Regions from separate parts of the Sinorhizobium sp. FG01 genome, predicted to be linked through region 3. Evidence: predicted binding sites of a transcription regulator. Region 3 holds the regulator's gene; each other region holds the start of a gene.
The links. Region 3 encodes PhoB, which activates phosphate uptake and scavenging genes when phosphate is short. Its sites were predicted from a motif close to TGTCATNNANCTGTCAT; they were not measured.

Region 1 (3,272 bases), on a different contig from region 3:
TATGTAATGTACTCCCCTGATGGAAGCGCCCGCCCGACAAATACAAGTGACGCCATGACTTTCGCCTTGCTGCCAATACTCCGCCGCCTGGCCCTGACCATGGGCCTGCTCGGTGCCATCAGCGGCACGGCGGCGGCCGACGACGGCAAGGCGTTCAAGGGTGTGGTCGAGCTTTTCACCAGCCAGGGCTGTTCGTCCTGTCCGCCCGCCGACGCCGCCTTGAAGGCGCTTATCGACGAGGGCGAGGTCGTGGCACTCGCCTATCACGTCGATTACTGGAACTATCTCGGCTGGGCCGACACGCTTGCCACCAAGGAAAACACCGAGCGGCAGTATGCCTATGCCCGCATGCTCGGCCGCAGTGGCGTCTACACGCCACAGGTGGTTCTGAACGGCCGCGATCACGTGAACGGCTCCGACCTCCAGGCGGTCAAGTCCCGGCTGGCGACGATGAGCGCCGGCGGCGGCGGGCTCGCCGTGCCGGTCGATGCCACGATCGGCGGCGAGGAAATCTCCATCAAGGTCGGCGCCGGTGAGGGCAAGGCGAATGTCGTCGTCGTCTATTTCGACCGGGCCCGGGAGGTCAAAGTCGAAAGAGGCGAGAACAAGGGCAAAGAAATCGCCTATTGGCACGCGGTCAAGGATATCCAGACCATCGGCATGTGGGACGGCAAGCCCGCCCAGTTCACGCTCCCCGCCTCGGTGCTGATCGAGGGGCGCGGCAATAGCGGCTGCGCCATCCTGCTGCAATCGATGAAGGATGCGGAAACGCCGGGCCCGATTATCGGCGCCGCAACCCTTCTCGCCGGCCCGCAAGGCAAGCTGTAGCGACGCGAAGGGCTCCGGTCAGGAGTTTGCCCCTTGTCTGCTCGTGTAGGGACGTAAGCGGGTGCGGCATCGTCCCTTCGCCCCCGCTTGCGGGAAGAAGGTGGCGGCAGCCGGATGAGGGGCAGATGCGAGCGCACGCGCCGAATTCGAGGCGGAGGGATGGTTCGGCCCGGCAGCATCGAGGGGCTGGGGCTGAGGGTTCGAAGTTACCGGACCGAACCGGTCATGTCTGCGTTTGGAAACCTCCCGCAGCATGACAACCTGTCCGGACATACGGTGGCAACGACTCGTCCGGCAGCGGTCGGAGTTTTGCGGTGAATTGGGGCGGCGATTTGACTGAATTGCGGCAAGGGCAAGAATTGCCCGCCTTGCCAACAGCTTCCGGCTTGCTTTTCGTCTCTCGTCAGGCACACTGTCATGGTCCTGTCACATCAGAAGGCCGAATTGCCGATGACCGATCAATCGGATTTGCCGGAGGGCGAAGCGCGTCACCAGGGCCAGACCACATCGAATGTGGTCGTCGATTTTCACGAATACAAGCAAGCCAAAAACCCCCCGCCAGTCACCTTCCACCGCCGTGAGCTGGACCTCGTTCTGAGACTCTACGGCCGCATGGTCGGTGAGGGCGAATGGCGCGACTACGCGATCGACCATTTGAAGGACCGTGCCGTGTTCTCGGTGTTCAAGCGCGCCGGGGAAGTCTCGCTCTACCGCATCGAGAAGAACCCCAAACTCGCCGCCAAACAGGGTGCCTACAGCGTGCTGAACGCTCAAGGCACGATCCTGAAGCGCGGCCACGAGCTGGCACAGGTCCTCAAAGTCTTCGACAAGGTGCTGAAGCTCGTCGAGACATAACGCAGCGTCTCCATTTGGAATTGCCCCTCATCCGCCTCCCGGCACCTTCTCCCCCGCAAGCGGGGCGAAGGACTATGCCGCGCCGGCTCCAGTCCCTCTACCCGCGTACGGGGAGAAGGTTAGTCCTCGGGTTTAACCCGAGGAGAGGGGCAATCAGCTCCGGTAAAGCGTATCCGGATAGGCGCCCTCGGCGGGCAGGGTGTCCATTCCCTCGCCGAGAGGAAGCTGCATGATCGCGGTATCCAGCCAGCGCCCATGCTTGAAGCCGGTTGCCTTCATCGTTCCCTGATGCTCGAAGCCGACGGCGCGATGAACGGCGATCGAGGAGGGATGGGCGCCGCCGATCACCGCCACCATCTGGCGAAAACCGAGCGCGGTGCACCGCTTGACGAGCTCCTCGAGCAGCGCCCTGCCGATGCCTTGGCCGCGCGATTCCCGCGCCAGATAGATCGAATCCTCCACCAGGAACCGATAGGCGGTCCGGGTGCGGAAGGCCGACGCATAGGCGTAGCCGAGCACGCTGCCCTGCTCGTCCGCGGCGACGATATAGGGATAGCCGCTGCCGGTGATCGTCGAAAAGCGCAGCGCCATCTCCGCCTCGGAGGGCGGCGTCACCTCGTAGGTCGCGACACCGTTCAGGACCGACTCGCGGTAGATCTCGGTGATGGCGGGAAGATCGGCGGCGACGGCGTCGCGAAGCGTGAAGGTCATGGGAGATTTTTCGTTGTTGTGACTGCTGCAGCATTCGCATGAAGCGGCCGGACCGATCAAGATTCGGCGCAACAAAAAAGGCGGCCGAAGCCGCCTTCTTCGTCAATCCAGTCCCGACTACTCGTTCTTGTTGCCCAGGAACTGCAGCAGGAACATGAACAGGTTGATGAAGTCGAGGTAGAGCGTCAGCGCGCCCATGATAGCCTTGCGGCCGGCAACCGCGACGTCATCGGCCTCGAAGTACATTTCCTTGATCTTCTGCGTGTCGTAGGCGGTCAGGCCGGCGAAGACCAGAACACCGATCACGGAGATCGCGAAGCCGAGGGCCGACGAAGCAAGGAAGATGTTGACGATCGACGCGATGATCAGGCCGAACAGGCCCATGATCAGGAATGTGCCGAAGCCCGACAGATCCTTTTTTGTCGTGTAGCCGTAGAGCGACAGGGCGCCAAACGAGGCGGCCGTCACGAAGAACGTCTGCACGATGCTCTGGCCGGTGAAGACCAGGAAGATCGAGGACAACGAAAGGCCCATCAGCGCCGCGTAGATCCAGAACGTCGTCTGGGCGGCGGAAACGCTCATAGAGTTGATGCGGAAGCTCATGAAGAAGACCAGCGCAAGCGGTGCCAGCATCACGACCCACTTCAGCGGCGAGGCGTAGATGAGCTGGGCGAATGCCGGATTGGAGACGGCAAGCGCATAGGTCCCGTAAGCTGCCACGCCGGTGATCGCCAGCCCCAGGGCCATCAGGTTGTAGACCTTCAGCATGTAAGCGCGAAGGCCTTCATCGATCACGGCACCCGCCTGAGCGCCGGCGGGCGACATTCGGGTTTGGTAGTTTCTCAGATCAGCCATTGTTTCCTCTTTAAGCCCCGGTT
Region 2 (3,272 bases), on a different contig from region 3:
AAGGCCCGATACCGTCTCCCGGGTCACAGCGACGCTCATCGATGACCAACTGACCGTCTCCGCCACCGCAAAGTTGATCGCATCACAAGAGCCGCCCGATCTGGTGGTCACCGAAATCAATGTCACAGACATGTTCCAGCACGAGTTCGGGTACGAGAGCCAAGAGGCCCATTTCTCTGTTGCTTTCGCCGACTCCCTGGTCGGTCTTTGCTTGGAAAGCCTGCGGCGTTCCGGCCGGCTAGACGACTACGTGATCGCAATTACCAGCGATCACGGCCACGGCAATATCAACACCTCGATCCTTCCCGAACTGATTATTCCCGGTAAGCGCTGGAGCTCCGAAGGCGCGACGCTGCATGTCGTGGTCGAGAACGCTGCCGATCGCGCGGAGGTTACACAAAGATTGGCAGCGGTCGGGGCGGAACCCTGGAACGATGCGCATTTACCGGTTGGGCTGCGCGAGCGCATCGCAACCTTCGTGGCTCCGCCGCAGCATGATTTCGAGGAAGTGCCAGCCGGTCACCCGCTAGACCAGCCGTTCGGTCGGCCAAAATACAAGTCCACCCATGGCTTTCGGCCAGGTATGAGTGCGGACGATCGTATCTGCATCATATCCGGGGCTGATCTTCCAGTCGCGGTGGCGGAAGGAGCTGAAGCAACCCGCCTTGCGCCGACGCTTGCATCCATCCTTGGGCTACCCACCAAGATATTTCCCGATCGGCCGCTTTTCGGATAGATAGGGCTATGCACCCCTTTTGGGGAATGCAATGGCTCGTATCGATTAATTGAAATGGTGTTTGATGAAGCGTTGGGAAGTTGTTCGCTCCGGAATACTCAGCGATATCCATGCGGGAGCCTTCGAGAACGGTCGCCTGCCTGGGGACCTTGTCCTGGCAGAACGATTTGGCGTCAATCGCCACACAGTGCGCAACGCCATCAAGGTTTTGGAGTCTGAGGGCGCTCTGCGGGTGCAACACGGTGTCGGTACCTTCGTTGCCGACGACTTCATTTCGCATAGCCTGGACAGTGATCCGAGGTTCACCTTCAAACTTCTTGGCCAGAACAAGTCGGTCAAACGGGAGATCTTGTCCATCAACGAGATCTCCGTCGAACTTGATGTTGCGACGCATCTGAAGATCGCTCCTTCGGCGCTCGTTACCGCCGTCAGGGCGACTTCGTTCATTAACGATTGGCCCTTGGCAACCGGGACGAGCTATTTTCCCGTCGAGCGAGTTCCCGGTCTCGTCTCGGCGTTCCATGGACTGAACTCTCCGACTGCGGCGCTGAAGCGCTGTGGCATTCCGGAATACAAGCGAAAATGGACGCGGATAACGGCCCGAAGGCCCACCCAGCAGGAGGCCCTTCTGCTGCGAATATCATCGTCCAGCCCGGTGCTCTTCGAGACCAATGTCGATGTCACTCCGGATGGATTGCCGATCAAATACGCCTTTAGCGTTATACGAGCCGACCGATATGAATACCTGATAGAAAGCGATGACTAAACGAGATTGCGAGCGCATTCGCGGCTCCAGCCACCCAGCGCCGCTCTTCTTCCCTGTGTTAATCTGACCAAAACTTTTTTGCTGAAACAGCTTCTGTCATCAAAGTGTTGCAAAGAGCACATACCTAGATACCTAGACATCTAGTTATCAGCAGCGCGGCCCGTAGGTCAGCCATTGGATAAGCGGCAAATGCAAGTACGCAATCAAATCGGAAACAGACAGCGATGGATGGCGGTTCTGGCGCGAACGAGGTGCTGTGACCTTGAGGGCGCCTGGAACGATCTGCCCATCGCCCCGCAATATGAATGGCTGCGTCGGCCCGAGACCGGCCTCGTGCTGGTGCGTGGACGCGCAGGTGGTACCGGCAGCCCGTTCAACCTCGGTGAGGCCACGATGACCCGATGTGCCCTGAGGTTCGCCGATGGCACGACGGGGTTCGCCTTCGTGCTCGGACGCGACCAACGCCATGCGGAACTGGCGGCAGTCTTCGATGCGATCCTGCAGCGGGAAGATGAGGTCGCCGCCGCGAGTCGTGAATTGGTCGCTCGATTTGAAGCGATGCAAGCGAGCGGACGTGAGCTGAAGAGCCGCAAGGCGGCTTCCACAAAGGTCGATTTTTTTGCAATGGCGCGGGGCACGAGTCCGGAATGAGCAGCGTTATGGACACTTCCGGGATCGGGCCCGGATTCACAAATCCCGTCTTCGATAGCCAAGACACGTTCCGCCGAATTCTGGATGCCTATGGATATGTAGGGCGCCCGCAAACGCTTGGCTTTGTAACTACGGCAGTCGGGCCGCTCGCACCGGCGACCGTCTCGGCTTGCCTCACATTGGCAGACTTCGAAACGCCCGTTTGGCTCGATTCCCGATGCAATCGCGGCGACGTGCGTAATTACCTTGGGTTTCACTGCGGGACGCCGTTCGCTGATGGCGCCGAGCAAGCGGTATTTGCCATCGTGGCTGATCCGACGACGATGCCGCGCCTAGCAGAGTTTCAGCTCGGCACCGAGTTGGAGCCCCAGACCTCGACGACCATTGTTGTCCAGGTGCCCTCCTTTATTGGCGGTCCACCGGTTCGGTGGCGTGGGCCGGGGATCCAGCACGAGGTCTCAGTCGCCATCGAGGGGCTTCCGTCGTGGTTCTGGCAAGATTGGCAGCTCACTCAGGACTTTTACCCGATCGGGGTCGATGTCCTCTTTGCCTCCGAAAGCGCAATCATTGCTCTTTCTCGCAGCATATCGGTGGAGATTTAAATGGCGTATGTGGCTGTAAAAGGGGGCGAACAGGCTATCCTCAACTCGCACCGCTTGATCGCAGAGGATAGACGCGGCGTTCCTGAGGTTCCCGAACTTACGGTTTCTCAGATCGCCGAGCAACTCGGTCTCGCCGTAGACCGGGTAATGTGCGAGGGCTCTGTCTACGACAGAGAACTTGCGGCCTTGGCATTGAAGCAGGCCCAGGGCGACGCAGTCGAGGCGATCTTCCTCCTGCGGGCGTTTCGCACGACCTTACCGCGCTTCGCAGTGTCGAATGCGATAGATACGGACCGCATGGCCATCCAGCGACGGATCTCCGCGACCTTCAAAGACGTTCCTGGGGGACAGGTCCTCGGTTCGACCTACGAATACACGCATCGACTGCTTGATTTCGACCTCCTCGACAACGCTGAGGTCGAGGAGACGAAAGCGGAACTGGCTGCGACCCCGCTCGACGACAATTGTCCGCGTGCTTTCGACAGCATCTCCGATGAAGGCCTGATCGAGGCAGAAG
Region 3 (3,272 bases):
ACGGCACCTGATAGAAGCCCGGAGCCTTCGGCCCGAACCCTTCGATGTATTTCTGCTGGCCGCCGGCGGCAATCGTCGCGATGGTGCGGCCGTGGAAGGCGCCTTCGAAGGTGATGATGTGGAACCGCTCCGGATGGCCCTTGGCGAAATGGTAGCGGCGCGCCGTCTTGATCGCACATTCGAGCGCTTCCGCACCGGAATTGGTGAAGAACACTCGATCGGCGAAGGTGACCGCCGTCAGCCGCTGCGCCAGGCTCTCCTGGCCGGGAACATCGTAGAGATTGGACACATGCCAGAGCTTCTCCGCCTGCGCTTTCAGCGCTTCGACGAGATGAGGATGGGCATGGCCGAGCGAATTAACCGCGACGCCGGCTGCAAAGTCGAGATAGCGGGTGCCGTCTTCGGCAATCAGCCAGACGCCCTCGCCTCGCTCGAAACGCAACGGCGCACGCAGATAGGTGTCGTAGAGCGGCGTTGTTGCGGCCATGATCAGCATCTCCTTCGTCATCGGCATCGCTGTCGGACGTATCGGCCCGACAAAAATCAAAAATGCCGCCTTTCGGCGGCGCAGGCACTATTCCCATATCGCGGCGCAATGTCAACAAAACCAAGGCTTGCAACAGTCGCGCCGGCCCGGATTCCGCACCGCGAAAAAATCCCGATGCGGGGCTTGCAAAAATGCAACTATCCGACAGCAAGTTGGGGAAAACTGCGAAATCGATTCGGCGCGATTCCGGCGACTCTTGCCACGGAGTCACCCGGCCGGTAGGTTAATATTCAATTACTAGACGCATGCGGCGGACCTAGTCACCAAAATAGTTATCGCGTTGTAACTCCGGGGCTTTTCCGGAGAACGGTGATGGATTCTGCCATCCCAACGCCGAGAACGGGGAGTGCAGAGATGAACTGGACGGACGAGCGGGTTGAGAAGCTGAAGAAGCTATGGTCCGAGGGCCTAAGCGCGAGCCAGATCGCGGCGCAGCTGGGAGGCGTCAGCCGTAACGCGGTGATCGGCAAGGTTCATCGGTTGAGCCTGCCAGGCCGCGCCAAGGCCGGCGGAGCGACAGCGGCGGCTCGTCCCAAGCGGACGACCTCGGCGCCCCGCGCCCCGAACTACGCGGCACGCGCCGTGACCCGGACGGTTACCCGCGCTGCCGGCACGGCCGTGCTCAAGGAAGAGGTCGCCGTCGATCTGGTGGCGGAGCAGGATCTCGCACTCGACACCAACATTGTCGTGCCGATGTCGCGCCGGCTGGAACTCACCCAGCTGACCGAGCGGACCTGCAAATGGCCGATCGGCGACCCGCTCAAGGAAGAATTCCACTTCTGCGGCAACGACTCGCCGGAATCCTCCCCCTATTGCAGCTACCACGCTCGCCTCGCCTACCAGCCCTCGGCCGAGCGGCGCCGCGCGCGCTGATCGGTCGGAGCAATAACAAAGAACGCATGAAGGGGCCCGTCGGGCCCCTTATCACTTTGGAACGCCGGAAAAGCAGCGCAAGCGTCAGCTTTCCAACGAATAGCCGGCGCCGCGCACCGTCCTGATCACATCGGGCATATTGGAGAAATTCAGAGCCTTGCGCAGCCGGCCGACATGGACGTCGACCGTTCGCTCGTCGACATAGATGTCGTGCCCCCAGACGCCGTCGAGCAGCTGCGAGCGGGAGAAGACGCGGCCTGGCGAGGCCATCAGGAACTCCAGGAGCCGGAACTCCGTCGGGCCGAGCCTCACTTCGCGGGTGCGACGATGCACGCGATGGGTTTCGCGGTCGAGCTCTATGTCGCCGCAGCGAAGCACCGTCGACAGCACTTCAGGCTTCGCCCGCCGGAGCATCGCTTTGACCCGCGCCATCAGCTCCGGCGTCGAGAACGGCTTGACGACGTAGTCGTCGGCACCGGTCGCAAGGCCTCGCACCCGCTCGCTTTCCTCGCCGCGCGCCGTCAGCATGATGATCGGCAGCCGCTCGGTCTCCGGGCGCTGTCGGAGACGGCGGCAAAGCTCGATGCCGGAGACGCCGGGCAGCATCCAGTCGAGGATGAGAAGGTCGGGCAAGCGCTCCTGCAGGCGGATCTCCGCTTCGTCGCCGCGAAAGATCGTATCGACCTCGAAGCCCTCAGCCTCGAGATTGTAGCGCAGCAGCACGCTGAGCGCTTCCTCGTCCTCGACAACGGCTATCTTCGGCAACATTCAGTTACGACTCCTTGCCTAGATTCATGATTGGCGGGTGTCCCCTCAGTCGGTGACGGATCCGAGCGTTGACGTCATGTCGTCCTTCGGCCGCTCGCCCTGCGGCTGGGCGCCCGTCGCCATGTAGTAGATGGTTTCGGCGATATTGGTGGCGTGGTCGCCGATACGCTCGATGTTCTTGGCGCAGAAAAGGAGATGCGTGCAGGGGGTGATGTTGCGCGGATCCTCCATCATGTAGGTCAACAGCTCGCGGAACAACGAGGTGTAAATCGCGTCGATCTCCTCGTCGCGTTCGCGGATGCTGTTTGCCTTCTCCGGCGAACGCGAGGCGTAAACGTCGAGGACCTCCTTGAGCTGGATCAGGGCGAGTTCGGCGAGGTGCTCGAGACCGCGCGCCAGCTTGCGCGGAATGCCGGAGCCGGCAACCGCGATGACGCGCTTGGCAGTGTTCTTGCCGAGGTCGCCGACGCGCTCGAGATCGGCGGCGATCCGGATCGACCCCATGATCTCGCGGAGATCCGCGGCCATCGGCTGTCGCTTGGCGATGGTGACGATCGCCTTTTCGCCGATCTGGCGCTCGGCGTCGTCCAAGATTGCATCGTCGGAAATGACCTTCTGGGCGAGCGCCAGATCGGAATTCACCAGAGCCCGGACTGAATCCGCCACCATCTGCTCGGCCTGGCCGCCCATCTCCGAGATCCGGCGCGTCAGATATTTAAGCTCTTCGTCGAAGGCTGTCGTTATGTGGGGGTGAGACATCTACGGTTCCTCGAGGGCGCACTCTTCGCGGTGGGTTTTCGGGCGATCAGCCGAAGCGGCCCATGATGTAATCCTGGGTGCGCTGGTCGTCCGGATTGGTGAACATCTTGTCGGTGTCGTTCTCCTCGACAAGATTGCCGAGGTGGAACATGGCGGTGCGCTGCGAGACGCGGGCCGCCTGCTGCATCGAGTGGGTCACGATGACGATGGTGAAATTGGCGCGCAGCTCGTGAATGAGCTCTTCGACCTTGGCCGTGGCGATCGGGTCGAGGGCCGAGCAGGGCTCGTCCATGAGAATCACTTCCGGGCTGACGGCAACGGCGCG

Region 1: CO656_RS13300 (DUF2794 domain-containing protein) is a predicted target of PhoB. The motif match lies at 1,242-1,258, and genes of this name have one in related genera.
Region 2: phnG (phosphonate C-P lyase system protein PhnG) is a predicted target of PhoB. The motif match lies at 1,597-1,613, and genes of this name have one in related genera.

The regions. Positions count from the first base shown of each region.
Region 1 covers NZ_NWTB01000007.1:207,239-210,510, forward strand. Annotated here, with positions in the region: gene CO656_RS13295 (thioredoxin family protein) at 55-828, shown strand; gene CO656_RS13300 (DUF2794 domain-containing protein) at 1,279-1,683, shown strand; gene CO656_RS13305 (GNAT family N-acetyltransferase) at 1,837-2,394, opposite strand; gene CO656_RS13310 (Bax inhibitor-1/YccA family protein) at 2,512-3,249, opposite strand.
Region 2 covers NZ_NWTB01000021.1:34,668-37,939, forward strand. Annotated here, with positions in the region: gene CO656_RS25940 (alkaline phosphatase family protein) at 1-736, shown strand, start outside; gene phnF (phosphonate metabolism transcriptional regulator PhnF) at 801-1,502, shown strand; gene phnG (phosphonate C-P lyase system protein PhnG) at 1,692-2,153, shown strand; gene phnH (phosphonate C-P lyase system protein PhnH) at 2,150-2,755, shown strand; gene CO656_RS25960 (carbon-phosphorus lyase complex subunit PhnI) at 2,756-3,272, shown strand, end outside.
Region 3 covers NZ_NWTB01000005.1:359,698-362,969, reverse strand. Annotated here, with positions in the region: gene CO656_RS09890 (aspartate aminotransferase family protein) at 1-487, opposite strand, end outside; gene CO656_RS09885 (GcrA family cell cycle regulator) at 902-1,420, shown strand; gene phoB (phosphate regulon transcriptional regulator PhoB) at 1,505-2,188, opposite strand; gene phoU (phosphate signaling complex protein PhoU) at 2,234-2,947, opposite strand; gene pstB (phosphate ABC transporter ATP-binding protein PstB) at 2,994-3,272, opposite strand, start outside.